DNA from 3 places in the Sporosarcina sp. Y1004 genome. Region 2 is predicted to be linked to each of the others. Evidence: predicted binding sites of a transcription regulator. Region 2 holds the regulator's gene; each other region holds the start of a gene.
The links. Region 2 encodes CtsR, which represses protease genes until heat stress. Its sites were predicted from a motif close to ATGGTCAATAAAGGTCAAACA; they were not measured.
Positions count from the first base shown of each region.

Region 1: the regulator CtsR is predicted to act here: its motif matches at 1,921-1,941, upstream of AC25Y6_RS07360 (ATP-dependent Clp protease ATP-binding subunit).
Region 3: the regulator CtsR is predicted to act here: its motif matches at 2,354-2,374, upstream of clpP (ATP-dependent Clp endopeptidase proteolytic subunit ClpP).

Region 1 covers NZ_JBYHFQ010000007.1:114,227-118,515, forward strand. The annotation lists gene AC25Y6_RS07360 (ATP-dependent Clp protease ATP-binding subunit) at 1-1,845, opposite strand, end outside; gene AC25Y6_RS07365 (gluconate:H+ symporter) at 2,074-3,411, opposite strand; gene AC25Y6_RS07370 (DinB family protein) at 4,025-4,289, opposite strand, start outside.
Region 2 covers NZ_JBYHFQ010000001.1:108,094-112,382, forward strand. The annotation lists gene mcsB (protein-arginine kinase McsB) at 171-1,259, opposite strand; gene AC25Y6_RS00650 (UvrB/UvrC motif-containing protein) at 1,249-1,803, opposite strand; gene AC25Y6_RS00655 (CtsR family transcriptional regulator) at 1,836-2,306, opposite strand; gene AC25Y6_RS00660 (hypothetical protein) at 2,509-4,209, opposite strand.
Region 3 covers NZ_JBYHFQ010000006.1:33,321-37,609, reverse strand. The annotation lists gene AC25Y6_RS06060 (manganese catalase family protein) at 1-159, opposite strand, end outside; gene AC25Y6_RS06055 (spore coat protein CotJB) at 175-441, opposite strand; gene AC25Y6_RS06050 (spore coat associated protein CotJA) at 438-644, opposite strand; gene AC25Y6_RS06045 (hypothetical protein) at 1,112-1,291, shown strand; gene AC25Y6_RS06040 (hypothetical protein) at 1,738-1,896, opposite strand; tRNA gene AC25Y6_RS06035 (tRNA-Arg) at 2,192-2,263, opposite strand; gene clpP (ATP-dependent Clp endopeptidase proteolytic subunit ClpP) at 2,457-3,065, shown strand; gene AC25Y6_RS06025 (HPr family phosphocarrier protein) at 3,231-3,488, opposite strand; gene whiA (DNA-binding protein WhiA) at 3,525-4,289, opposite strand, start outside.

The DNA.
Region 1 (4,289 bases), on a different contig from region 2:
TGAAACAATTGCATCGAAACGATTGAGAAATTCAGGTTTGAAATAATCGCCTAACATTTCTAGCATCGTAACGGATTCGTGTACCGTTTTATTGAAACCGACGCTCACTTTTTTGTCGCCTGTTCCAGCGTTACTTGTCATAATAATAACCGTATCTTTGAAACTGACTGTCCGACCATGTGAATCTGTTAATCGACCATCCTCCATAATCTGAAGGAACATATTTTGAACGTCTGGATGCGCTTTTTCAATTTCGTCAAGGAGTAAAATTGAATACGGATTCCGGCGTATTTGTTCTGTTAATTGGCCAGCGTCTTCATGCCCAACATAACCTGGAGGGGAGCCAATAATTTTAGACACCGCATGTTTCTCCATATATTCACTCATATCGAGACGGATTAACGTGTCACGTGAACCAAATAATTCTTCTGCTAGGACTTTTGTGATTTCTGTTTTACCAACACCCGTTGGACCGACAAATAAGAAGGAGCCAATGGGACGGTTTTTCGATTTAAGTCCCGCACGGCTACGACGGATTGCTTTTGCAATTTTATCAACCGCTTCTTCTTGACCTATGACTTTTTTATTGAGATTTTCCTGAAGACCTTTCATTTTCACCTGTTCTGCCGCTTGTAGTTTTGTCACAGGAATTCCTGTTTTCTCTTCGACAATTAACTCAATATCTGCAACAGAAACTTCTATTTTTTTAGCTTCCCCATTTTGTTTCGCTTCTTCCAATTGTTTACGTAATTGAATTTCTTCATAACGTAAATTTGCCGCTTTTTCATAGTCTTCCAATTCTGCTGCTTGTTCTTTTTCTTGAATGATTTCGCCCAGACGCACTCCAAGTGAATCTGAATCCGAATTAGGGATGACGTGTGCAAGGTTTAAACGTGACCCGACTTCATCCATCAAATCAATCGCTTTGTCCGGTAAAAAGCGGTCTTGAATATAACGTTGTGATAAGGTGACAAATGCTTGAATCGCTTCATCTGTATAGTGTACTTCATGGAAGTTTTCGTAACGTCCTTTTATTCCACTTAAGATTTTAATCGTATCTTCTGCCGATGGTTCCTTGACGATAATCGGTTGGAACCGACGTTCAAGTGCGGCATCTTTTTCGATTTGACGATATTCTTTCAATGTCGTTGCCCCGATGAGTTGCAAACCTCCCCGTGCTAAGGCTGGCTTCAAAATATTACCGGCATCCATTTGCGATCCTTCTGTTGAACCCGCACCAACGAGTAGGTGAATTTCATCGATGAATAAAATAACATCTGTCCGGACTTGAAGTTCTTCAATGAGTTGTTTCATCCGCTCTTCAAACTGACCACGAATGCCTGTATTGGTAACAAGTGAAGCAACATCTAGTAAGTACACTTCTTTATTCTTTAGTTTCACCGGAACATCGCCTTCATGGATTTTTACTGCGAGCCCTTCGGCGATTGCTGTTTTACCAACTCCAGGCTCACCAATTAGCACTGGGTTGTTTTTATTTCTTCTATTTAACGTTTCAATGACGCGTTTCACTTCTTGATCGCGTCCGATGACTGGATCAATCAGTCCATTTCTTGCATCATTTGATATATTTTTACCAAGTTGGTCTAACAAACCGTTGCCGTGACCTTCTTGTGTTTGCTTTGTTTGAGTTCTTGCCTGTTGGCCGCCGTTAGCTTGGGAAAAGGGATTCGCATTGTTGCTAAATGACGGCATCTTACCTGCTTGTAATTGACTTTGGATTTCTTGAAAGCATGGATGACACATATTAATGTGCATTCCTTGCTGATTTACTTGAAATCTCAAACTCATCGTCGCTTCGTTTTTATCACAATGTTGACATTTCATGTTCTATTCCTCCCTCAATTTTTCATTTATCTATCTTTCCTGACTTTGACTATATTTGATCTATGCACTTATTATACACTGACCTTTTTTGACTTTCAAGAAACTTGCTTGCATATCCTTGAATATTTTTAATGAAGACTACACGTAAAATCAGCTTAGCCACATGATCCTCAAATAAAAAAACTGTCAACCAAATCCATTACCGTGGACTTGAATGACAGTTTTTTATTAGATAAACAAGCTAAGCAGTAGTACAACACCAAGACCAACGACCGAGGTCGTGAATAATAACAGGCCCCAGGTTTTAAACGTATCTTTAATGGATAAGTTAAAGTACTCTTTAAACAACCAGAAGGATGCGTCATTTACGTGAGTAATTGTATTACTTCCTGCCGCTGTTGCTAAAACCATTAATACAGGATTCACATCAAATGTATGAATTAGCGGACCTACAATACCAGCAGCAGTAATTGCAGAAACAACACCCGTCCCCGTAGCAATACGTAACATTGCAGTAATGACCCAGGCCATAATTAATGGCGATACACTTGTATTTTCCATCATTCCTGCGATGAAGTCACCAATACCTGTATCCAAAATGATCTGTTTGAAAGCTCCACCAGCACCAACAATGAAGATAATCATCGCAATACCTTCAATAGCACCTGAGAACGAATTCATAACTTCCGGCATTGTTCTACCTCTGCGTATGCCGAATACATAAATGGCAACCAATACAGCGAGAATCATGCTAATTTCGGCACTACCAAGGAAATTAATAATTTGATAGAACATCGTTCCTTCTTCTATAAAGAAATCCAAAATCGTTGCCGATGTAATGATGATTGCTGGCAATAACGGTACAATTATACTTACAGCAAATCCAGGCATTTCATCTTCAGCAAATTCTTTCGGCTTCTTCAACATCGGTGGTACAGGACGATCCAAATTACGTAGCATTCTAGGTAAAATAATACCTGCTGCAATTACTGATGGAATGACTACGATCAGTCCCAATATGTAAACCATCCCCATGTCTGCACCATAAGCCTCAACAAGTGCAGTTGGTCCAGGTTGTGGTGGGAATATACTATGCGCCATTGTAGCCGAGGCAACCATCGTGATACCTAAGCGTAAATATGGAATTTTCGCTTCAATTGCAATACTGATGACAAGTGGTGCCAATATGATAAACGCCACTTCATAAAATACTGAGACACCAAAAATGGCACCAACAATTAAAATTGCCCATTCAACATTCTTTACGCCAAACTTGTTCAATAAGGTAGAAGCTACCCGTTGAGCAGCACCGGAATCCACCATTAATTTACCAAGCACAGCACCCATTCCGATAATGATTGCCAAACTTCCGAGCGTTCCTCCAAAACCTGTCTTTATCGATACGACGACCATATCTAATGTTAACCCGTTTAAAATACCTACCAATATCGCAACAATCAAAAGGGCAAGTACACTATTCAGTTTTACCACGATGTTCAAGTAAAGAAGCAACGCTACACCAAGAGCTACCCAAATAAGCGGTAAATAAGTTATAATCCAATCCATCTTTATTCTCCCCCCAAGTCTACTTTCAGTTTGTTCTAATAGCTTCGAATTGCTTTTACGCATGTGGACTGACATTTCTAATTATTGATGGTCAGTCAAGCACAGTAACCTTGTAACCGCTTACTCCAAACCAATTAATCAACACTTTCGATATTTGCAGATTATCATGCATCATTTATGCGTTGCCTAGCTTTACACACCAATAGTAGACAACACCACAAATACCTCTCTCCGAAAGAAAAGCTCTTAACTCTCATCTGTTTTCAGATAAATCGGTTTAGTAAACCGATTTACTTCACTCAGTATATAATGAAAGTGCTTTCAATATCAAATAAAAATTCAATTCTGTGAAATATCCTCTCCTCATGCTTGGCTCTTTTTCATTTTTACTATGTATCTAAAACTTTTTTCACCTAATATAACTTCCGAATTAAGGAAATATCAATCTACGAATTTGCGGATGAACATGGAATTCCGTTATTGAAAGGGAATAACTGCAAAAGAGCATCGGCAAAGTTCTCCCGATGCTCTTCTTCAATACAATGATTCTTCTTACCGGACCTACTGCTCCACTTGACCAACCCATGAATGCCCGTCCCTCGGCTGATGAAAGTCACTCAACGTCCATTTCAATTGTTTTTTTCAATTGTTTCAAGTGACGTTTTTCATGCAATCCGACAAATAGAAACCATTGACTCAATGGAATTTGTCCAAATATCGGATGTTTGAGTGATTTATCACGGAGCACTTCTTTTGTGCTTGTTTCATACACATCTAATAAGAAGATACGGGAATGATAGAGTTCATTTTTCATTTCTACTTTTGATTTATACTCTTTTGTCGGAACTGTAAACTCCGGTGCTTCCACTTTAATTAAG
Region 2 (4,289 bases):
ACTCGTACATTACTCAATTGAATTATAAATATTAGAATGGAGCGATAAAACAACCATCCTAATTATACGTATTCAACTGGTAACGTCAGAACTCCTTTATTAGAGAAATTGACTTTGACTATCTTTGACCTGACTATACAGAAACCTAAGATATTGTGCAAAATAGTTGCTCACTCTTCCGCTTCTTTTTCAACCGGCGGCACTGTTCTTTCAACGTTAAGCCGTTCGCGGAACAATTTCGCCCTGAAGATATCCCGTTCTTCCTGGGATAACTCCGTACTTGCATATTGCTGCAAAAAACCCGGTTGCATAAATATCATCAACTCATTTAAGATCGACACATCAACGTCCTGGATAATCCCTAGATCGATTCCGAGCCTGACGTCGGAAAGACATCGAGCAGCTTCTCCTGACGGTAACAGACGTGCATAGCTGATTGTACCGAGCGAACGGAATAACCTGTTCTCAAGTGAAATCCGTGACTTTGCAAGTAACAACTCCCGTGATTTCCGTTCATGAGCAATCAGGCGAGATGTAATGTTCCTAAGGTCTTTTAATATCTCCTGCTCCGTTTTACCAAGCGTTGTCTGATTTGACACTTGATAGATATTGCCGGGCGCTTCGCTTCCTTCTCCATAACTTCCACGGACAATCATGCCAAGTCGTGAAATAGCCGGAATTATACGTTCAATCTGTTTGGTAATGGTAAGTGCAGGCAAATGCATCATGACTGATGCGCGCATGCCGGTTCCCGTATTTGACGGGCAGCTTGTCAAAAAACCGAAATCCTCATCAAACGCGTATGGTAGCTCTTTTTCCAAATAATCATCTACTCGGTCTGCCTGTTTATATGCATCTTCCAGCTGAAGCCCTGGACAGATGCATTGGATCCGAATATGGTCTTCTTCATTGACCATGACACTCACGGTCTCATCTTCCGATAGCAAGACAGCCCCGTGCCGATTAGGTGCTGCAAGTTGTGGACTGATTAAATGCTTCTCAACGAGCACTTGTCGTTCCAGTGCAGGGAGATCCGACATCTTGGTGTAGGTATACCCGTTTTCTACAGCATCAAGCAAGACGCCTGTAACCGCCCTATCAACCGCCATGGCCTCTTCTTCCGTGATGGCGATTGGAAAACGATAGCCTGTTAAATTACGTGCAAGCCGAACCCGTGTAGACATCACGATATCTGAGTTTTCTCCATAAGCTATCATCCAGGTGGTTACCGCATTACGCATGAATTTTTCAATCGACATCGTTTTCTTCACCTCCATGGGAAAGGTGTTGCTTGAGTGTATTCGCTTCGTCACGTAATTCTGCCGCTTCTTCAAAACGTTCGGCTTCGATAGCATCTTTCATTTTGACCCGAATCTCATCAATCTTCTTTTTAACGGCATAAAGCTCATTAAAAGAAACTGGGATTTTACCCGTATGTGACGAACGTCCGTTGTGCAGTTTCCCAAAGACGTATGGAAGTCTTTCACGGAACGTGTCGTAACATGCCGCACAGCCAAATTTCCCGATATCGAGAAATTTCGGGAACGTCAAACCGCATGAAGGACATTCAGGTCCTGTCAACTGTTCCCCTCTTTTCGGCTGCTGTTCCTGAAATGATTCTGAACCGCTGAACCAGTGCGATAGAAACTGTTGAATCGACAGCGGTTCCTGATTAGGATCAAAAATTAATGTATGTGATTGGAAGGCGCACTTCTCACATAAATGATGTTCCATGGATCCGACCACGCTTTCTTGAGTGATGCTGACGGATGCGGGCCGTTCTTTACAATTTTCACATATCATTGAAAGCCACCTCAAATCAGTTAGATTATCAATCAATTTAGCTGCTCGTAAATGAGCGTCAAAAGCATCGCTTGCAAAATACGTGCACGTATAATATCACGTTCGGGAAGTGGCTGATGGATTGTTGTTCGATCGACAGCGGCGAGAATAAGCTTTGACTCGCGCTCTGATATAACGTCTTCCTCAATTAGTCTGTAGACGACATCCAGGGCCATTGTAAAGGAGGCTCCTGACTGGATACCCTCTAGAATATGTTCAATTAATTCTTTACGAGAATTTGCCTGCACGCGGAATATGCGTATATAACCACCGCCACCTCGCTTAGACTCAACTGCATACCCTCTTTCCGCTGTAAAACGGGTCTTAATGACGTAGTTGATCTGCGATGGTACGCATTGGAATTTTTCAGCAACTTCATTGCGCTTAATTTCAATCGTTCCACACTGTTCCTCTTCGATTATTGCCTTCAAATATCCTTCTATAATGTCGGAAATGTTTCGCATGTCCTCACCTCTTTCCTACTGGGGGAATAAGCCGTTGACTTTGACTATCTTTGACTTGATTGTACAGGACTCTCTGTTCGCACTGCAATCGATATGCACCAAGAAGGAGGGGATTCCCTTAGCATCGGCATAGTAGGTGATCTTTTAGTCTCTAAACAAAAAAATGGAGTGCAAGGCGTATAGCCTTACACTCCTTTACCCTCTATTCCACGCTAACATTCGTCAATTCTTTAACCGGCAAGAATAGTTCTCCCGTTTCTAAATACGTTACGGCAAGTTTATCGCCTGCTTGAATATAAATGGCAAGCGGCACAGTTTCAGAAGAAACGATGAAGTTACGTCCATCCTCCGCTAAAAATGAAATCAGTGTAAAGTCGCCAACGCGTTCTTTAAAGACACGCACGACAGTTACCGCCACCTTCGCCTCTTCGGCGCCTGAACTGCCATCCACACTGCTACTTCCGCGTTGAAGAGCTGTTTTATATAACTTTAACGCTTCATTTGGCGTATTTCCGTAGACCGAAATCTCCGGATTCGATGCTGATACGATGAAGTAATTTTGTAGGAATCCATTTGAATCGAGTACCGGTGTCAACCAGCTAGCTTCTCCGTAGAAGTTATACAAGACTGGCATTTCTCCCGACCATTTCTTTTCTATGAATTTCTTTTCTATGATTTGAAGTGCTCCTTGAGAATCCATATAGGACTCTTCTAGATTACCTGTATAATATGTGGCTTTACCTGTTCTCCCGTCAGTCAACGCATAGCCTAGCATCGAATCGACGCCTTCTTTCGGGCTAGTGAAATCGGTGAAGTAATACATATGGCCATCTTCATCGAAGATTGGACTGACATTCGCCTCTGTTCCTTCATCAGACGGTAGTTTAACGTCTTTCTTCCCAATGATTGAATTCCAGAAACCATGGATATAATTACCGAAATAGCTGTTCTGCAAACTGACAGCTTCAGGTGAAACAGCGCCATCAATATATTCTGGAACATCTTTTAGCGAATATTTCTTCACACTACCACTCTCAGGATCAACGACTACAATTCCCTTTACGTCAAAACCATTACGTGCGCTGATGAATTCACCGTATGAACGTATATAATGCGGCTTTCCTTCATCATCAATTTCAAGTTGTACATCTCCATAAAAGATGAGGTTCGGCATTTTCATTCGTATATGACGCTCAACTTGCTTATGGAAGAATGACGATGGCGTGTAAGCCATTTCTGCTTCCACAAATTTAGGATTATCTGCTGAATCCGTCGCGCTCATCGTGAAATAACCCGGAGTTGTATCCGCATTTAGCCATTTAAAAAAGCCAGAAAACTCAACGGGTGCAATGTAGACGAATTTACCATCTACTTTTTGAATCTGCAGACTGCCAAGTTCATAATAACTTGTATTCGGTACTTGCCCGAACGCTTTCTTCATTTTATTTCTTGCAAATTTCGGAGGGACACTTGCTGGCGTTTTCGTTTCGTCAAAAGCTGTGATTTCAACTTTCTGATCCATCTCAACCGCTTTGTATTTCTTATTGGCATTGAATAGCGGAGCACTTAAAATATAAACGCCAAACACAAGTGCGCCCAGGAACAAAATACCTTTCACTTTACGATCTTTACCGCCAGCGGAAATGGCTCCTAGAAGTGTAACGACTAGAAACGCAATCCAAAGCGACGTCCAGTTGCGATCCATATTAGTCAAATAGTAAAACAAAAATACCAAAATAGCAGAGATAATCGCTACTGTAGCTATTGCGGCACCTCTATTGAAGGCAATCGGCGATTGCGCATCATCTGTGACACGTTTCGTTTGACTGCTGAGGATAAAAGGTACGATTAATAAACTGAATACAACGCCCGTAATTATAGAAAATAATAGTAAGTTAAGCATAAAATACACCCTTTTCCATCTTGAAGATTTTTTGCTGATAGTTAGTATACGGGCTATCAGCAAAATAGTTTCATTTTTCG
Region 3 (4,289 bases), on a different contig from region 2:
CACCTTACCCGGAACCGTATAACGTTGGTTCATATAACGGAGCGCAGCCGCAAGTTCCCCGTCTGCACCTCCGTATTGTTCCCTCAGGTATTTCGCAAGCGTTGGATTACATGTACTTACCTCAACCGGATACAACAGTTTTTTCTCATAGACCCACATAGCTAATCTCCCTTCTCATCGTTGCCATGGCCATGGTTCTTGATTCCAGCGCCAGCCGATTTCAATGGCCTGTTTTGATGGTATAGATGTCAGAGATAAGGGCCCGTATTTATTTTCATATTGGCGCCGTACATTAGCAGCTTCTTTAATTGCTTCCCGCCACTGATCTAGCGCTTCAGCGTCATCGGGATGGGTATTAGTGTACAACGTTAGCTCGACAACTACAAAGTCTGCCTGTTGCACCTTCAACATCATATGGCGTTCTTCTTCAAACGCGTTCATGAAATCCCCTCTTCCCGTGAGTACCCATCATCAAACGCTGGCCAAAGCGTTCCGCGGCGCAGTGCTTCTGCAGGTGAATACTGTGGAAGGCCAGGCTGCTGAAAATTCGTAAAAATCTGCGGAGGTAAAACAAATGTCTTTTCCAGTATAGGCGGACATGGATCTAGCGGGGAAACGAACGGTTTAAAACTTCCCCGGAACATAGGACGTTCCAATTTCATCACTCCTCGAAATATTGTATGACGGGAACGTTATTTTGCTACCATTGCTTTTGTTTAGCTAAAGGTAATGCTAATGTAATGATTAAAATAAGTAAGCAGAAAATAACTCCGAACAAAGTGATTATTAGCCAATCCAAATAAACACTCCTTTGTCTTCAGGAAATACGCCCAGTGACACTTAGTATATGTAGGTAAACGAATATTGTTAAAAAGGAATTGAAGTAACTATGAGAATCTAAAACTTTGATCAAAACAAAAAAGTTAGGCAAAAATCGCCTTCCTTTTTCTATTTCAAATATGCGCCGCTTGTTCTTCGCTCCAAAAAGATAAGAACTCTATTTGAGATGCATAGTAAGCGCGTTATTGGAGATTCTAAAGTTAATTAATGACTAAATGGTTTCACTTCACGCTTGACGACATTTGAAATTACAATAGGAGGTTCTAAAATAATGACTAATCAAAATATGAACATGAATGCAAGTGCTGACAAGAAAAAGAAAGATCCAACTACTTTTACAGCCTATGGAGATCCTGTAAAGGCCTCTTCACCTACTATTAATAATGATTTTAAGAAAGCAACTTCCACAATTGCTGAAAGTACTCAGAATGGAAATAGTCGAAAAGATTAAAAACTCCATGACCATCTGTATTTGCAAAATCAGCGATAGCTGATGAATTTGCTTTTATCATAATTTAACTTTTAACGATAAACTTTTCTCGTACGATCTATTTCTTCGTGTTCCAAGTGATCGCACACCGTCTGGGCTTTTAATTTCACAACTGATTACGTTTCCTTTATTAGGTACTTTACATTGCAAAGGTGGCAGCAAGTCCTTAAACTTCGAAACACTAGAACGGATTGTAAACGCCATGAAGACGCTCGAACGCAACGGTAAGCTGTACGGAATAAACGATATTCTGACGATTGAATAATAAGGAAAACCGAAAAGAGCTACGCTTGATGGCGCGGCTCTTTTTATGTCGTGCGATATCCGCATGACTAAACGAAAAAAGCCTGTACTTGATTGCACTAGGCTTTCCGCTCCTTATATATGAATCCATTTAATGTCGTACCTTATTCTTTCGCTAACTTTTTTGCGTGCGTGTCGTAATACTCTACCACCACATCCACTTCGACTTCCGGCTCTACTTCCGGTGTAAATAGCCATATGACAAATAATACGCCAAACGTGCCACCCCATACCACTACCCAACGCTTGTACCACATTTTCAATAAAATAACCCCCAATGAAATTTTATTTTGGCACTATTCTGATTATACACACTCCCAAATACTTCCGCTATAGCGAAAAAACTGTATTTATAGGGGATTTGGGCGGCCGGGTTTTCGGGTTTTCGACTGCTCGCCCAATCGCTTTATTGACTTCCGCTAATAGCGATGCATTCACTGTTTTCAGACAACGAAAAAACCCCCATTCAAAATACGTATTTTCTACGTAAATGAAAGGAGGTTATCGGAGGTCGCGTAGTGCTCGCGACCAATAACGTTGTTGCAACGTCACTTTAAATGCCCTCGGCGAGAATCGAACTCACATCTTAAGCTTCGGAGGCTCACGTGCTATCCGTTGCACCACGAGGGCGTTGCCTTATTATATAATGTTCTGTTGTAACAGACAAGACTAAGTATACTAGTGCGGCAACACGATTGCAATGCTTATTTTAAAGCGTTATATTTGACCTTCGTTGACCATACTATGTATGATAAAGTTACAGTTGAAACGATATCTAGTTTCAATAGACCTACAATCTATCCACCTTGAAGGAGGAAATGGAATGAATCTAATACCTACAGTAATTGAACAGACTAGCCGTGGTGAACGTGCTTACGACATCTATTCCCGTCTATTGAAAGACCGTATTATCATGCTCGGAAGTGGAATCGATGACAACGTTGCGAACTCTATCGTTGCTCAACTTCTATTCCTAGAAGCTGAAGATCCAGATAAGGACATTTCCATTTATATCAACAGTCCTGGAGGAAGCGTTACAGCTGGAATGGCAATCTTTGATACGATGCAATTCATCAAACCTGACATTCAAACAATCTGCATAGGAATGGCTGCATCAATGGGCTCGTTCCTACTCGCTGCCGGTACTAAAGGTAAACGCTATGCGCTTCCTAATGCTGAAGTTATGATCCACCAACCACTTGGAGGAGCACAAGGACAAGCAACAGAAATTGAAATTGCTGCTAAGCATATCTTATTCATTCGCGAAAAACTGAACTTGATTCTTTCAGAGCGTACTGGGCAACCGGTCGAAGTTATCGCGAAGGATACGGATCGCGACAACTTCATGACAGCTGAACGTGCAAAAGAATATGGCTTAATTGACCATATCATCACACGCAGTGATATGAAAGACGCACCTAAAACAAAATAATTAGTTAGAAAGCCGATTTTCCATTTTTGGAGAATCGGCTTTTTTATTTACTTAACTGGTGATTTCACGGTGAGACACGAATCTTCTTCCCGATACCAAAGCTTTTTTCTGAAAAGAAAAAAACCGCTTCTACATGTCTTCAGACAGCAGTAACGGCGAGTTATATCAATTTTCGTTTCCAACCAGATTGACAAGTGATTCTAAAGCTTGTTCTTCGTCATTTCCTTCTGCAATCAGTGTTACGCTTGTTCCTCGTGCAATGGCAAGACTCATAATCCCCATTATACTTTTCGCATTCACTTGGCGTTCGTCTTTTTTCAAAAATATATCCGCCATAAATCGATTTGCCTCTTGAACAAAAAGGGCTGCTTGCCGTGCTTGTAACCCCGTTTTCATCTTCACTTCAACTGTTCTTTCTGCCATGACAGTATCTACTCCTCTCTTGGTCCGACATCGGATTCACCGACTGCCGAGTCCACCACTGCGAAGGTTTTCCGCAATTTCTTCTATTTTTCTTAAACGATGGTTTACACCTGACTTACTTACCATTCCGCCCGTAACTAATTCTCCGAGCTCTTTTAAAGTGATGTCCTGATTGTCCACCCGAAGTCTTGCGATTTCTTGTAGTCTTTCAGGTAGTTCCGCAAGGCCGATTGTTCTTTCGATGAACTTTATATTTTCAACTTGGCGCTGTGCAGCTCCTATCGTTTTGTTCATATTCGCTGTTTCACAATTCACAAGACGATTCACACTGTTCCGCATATCCCGTATAATCCGTACATCTTCAAACTTCATTAAGGAAACATGCGCACCGACAATACTTAGAAAATCCGATATTTTTTCGGCTTCCTTTAAATACGCGATATATCCTTTTTTACGTTCAATGGATTTTGCATTCAAATGGTATTTGTTCATCAGATCGACTAGGTCTTCACTGTGTTCTTTATAGATTGAAAAGATTTCAAGATGATAGGAAGACGTTTCCGGATTATTAACGGAACCACCTGCTAGAAAAGCACCTCGTAAATAAGCGCGTTGACAGCATCTCTTTTTCACCAATTCCTTTGCAACCTCATTTTTGAATTGAAACGTACCCGTCAAGATGTAAAGATCTTCAAGAAGATCTTTCGCACCGTTTCGAATTCGACAAATATAAACATTATTCTTTTTCAAACGCATTTTTTTTCGGACAAGCAGTTCCACTTTATATGGATACAACCTTTT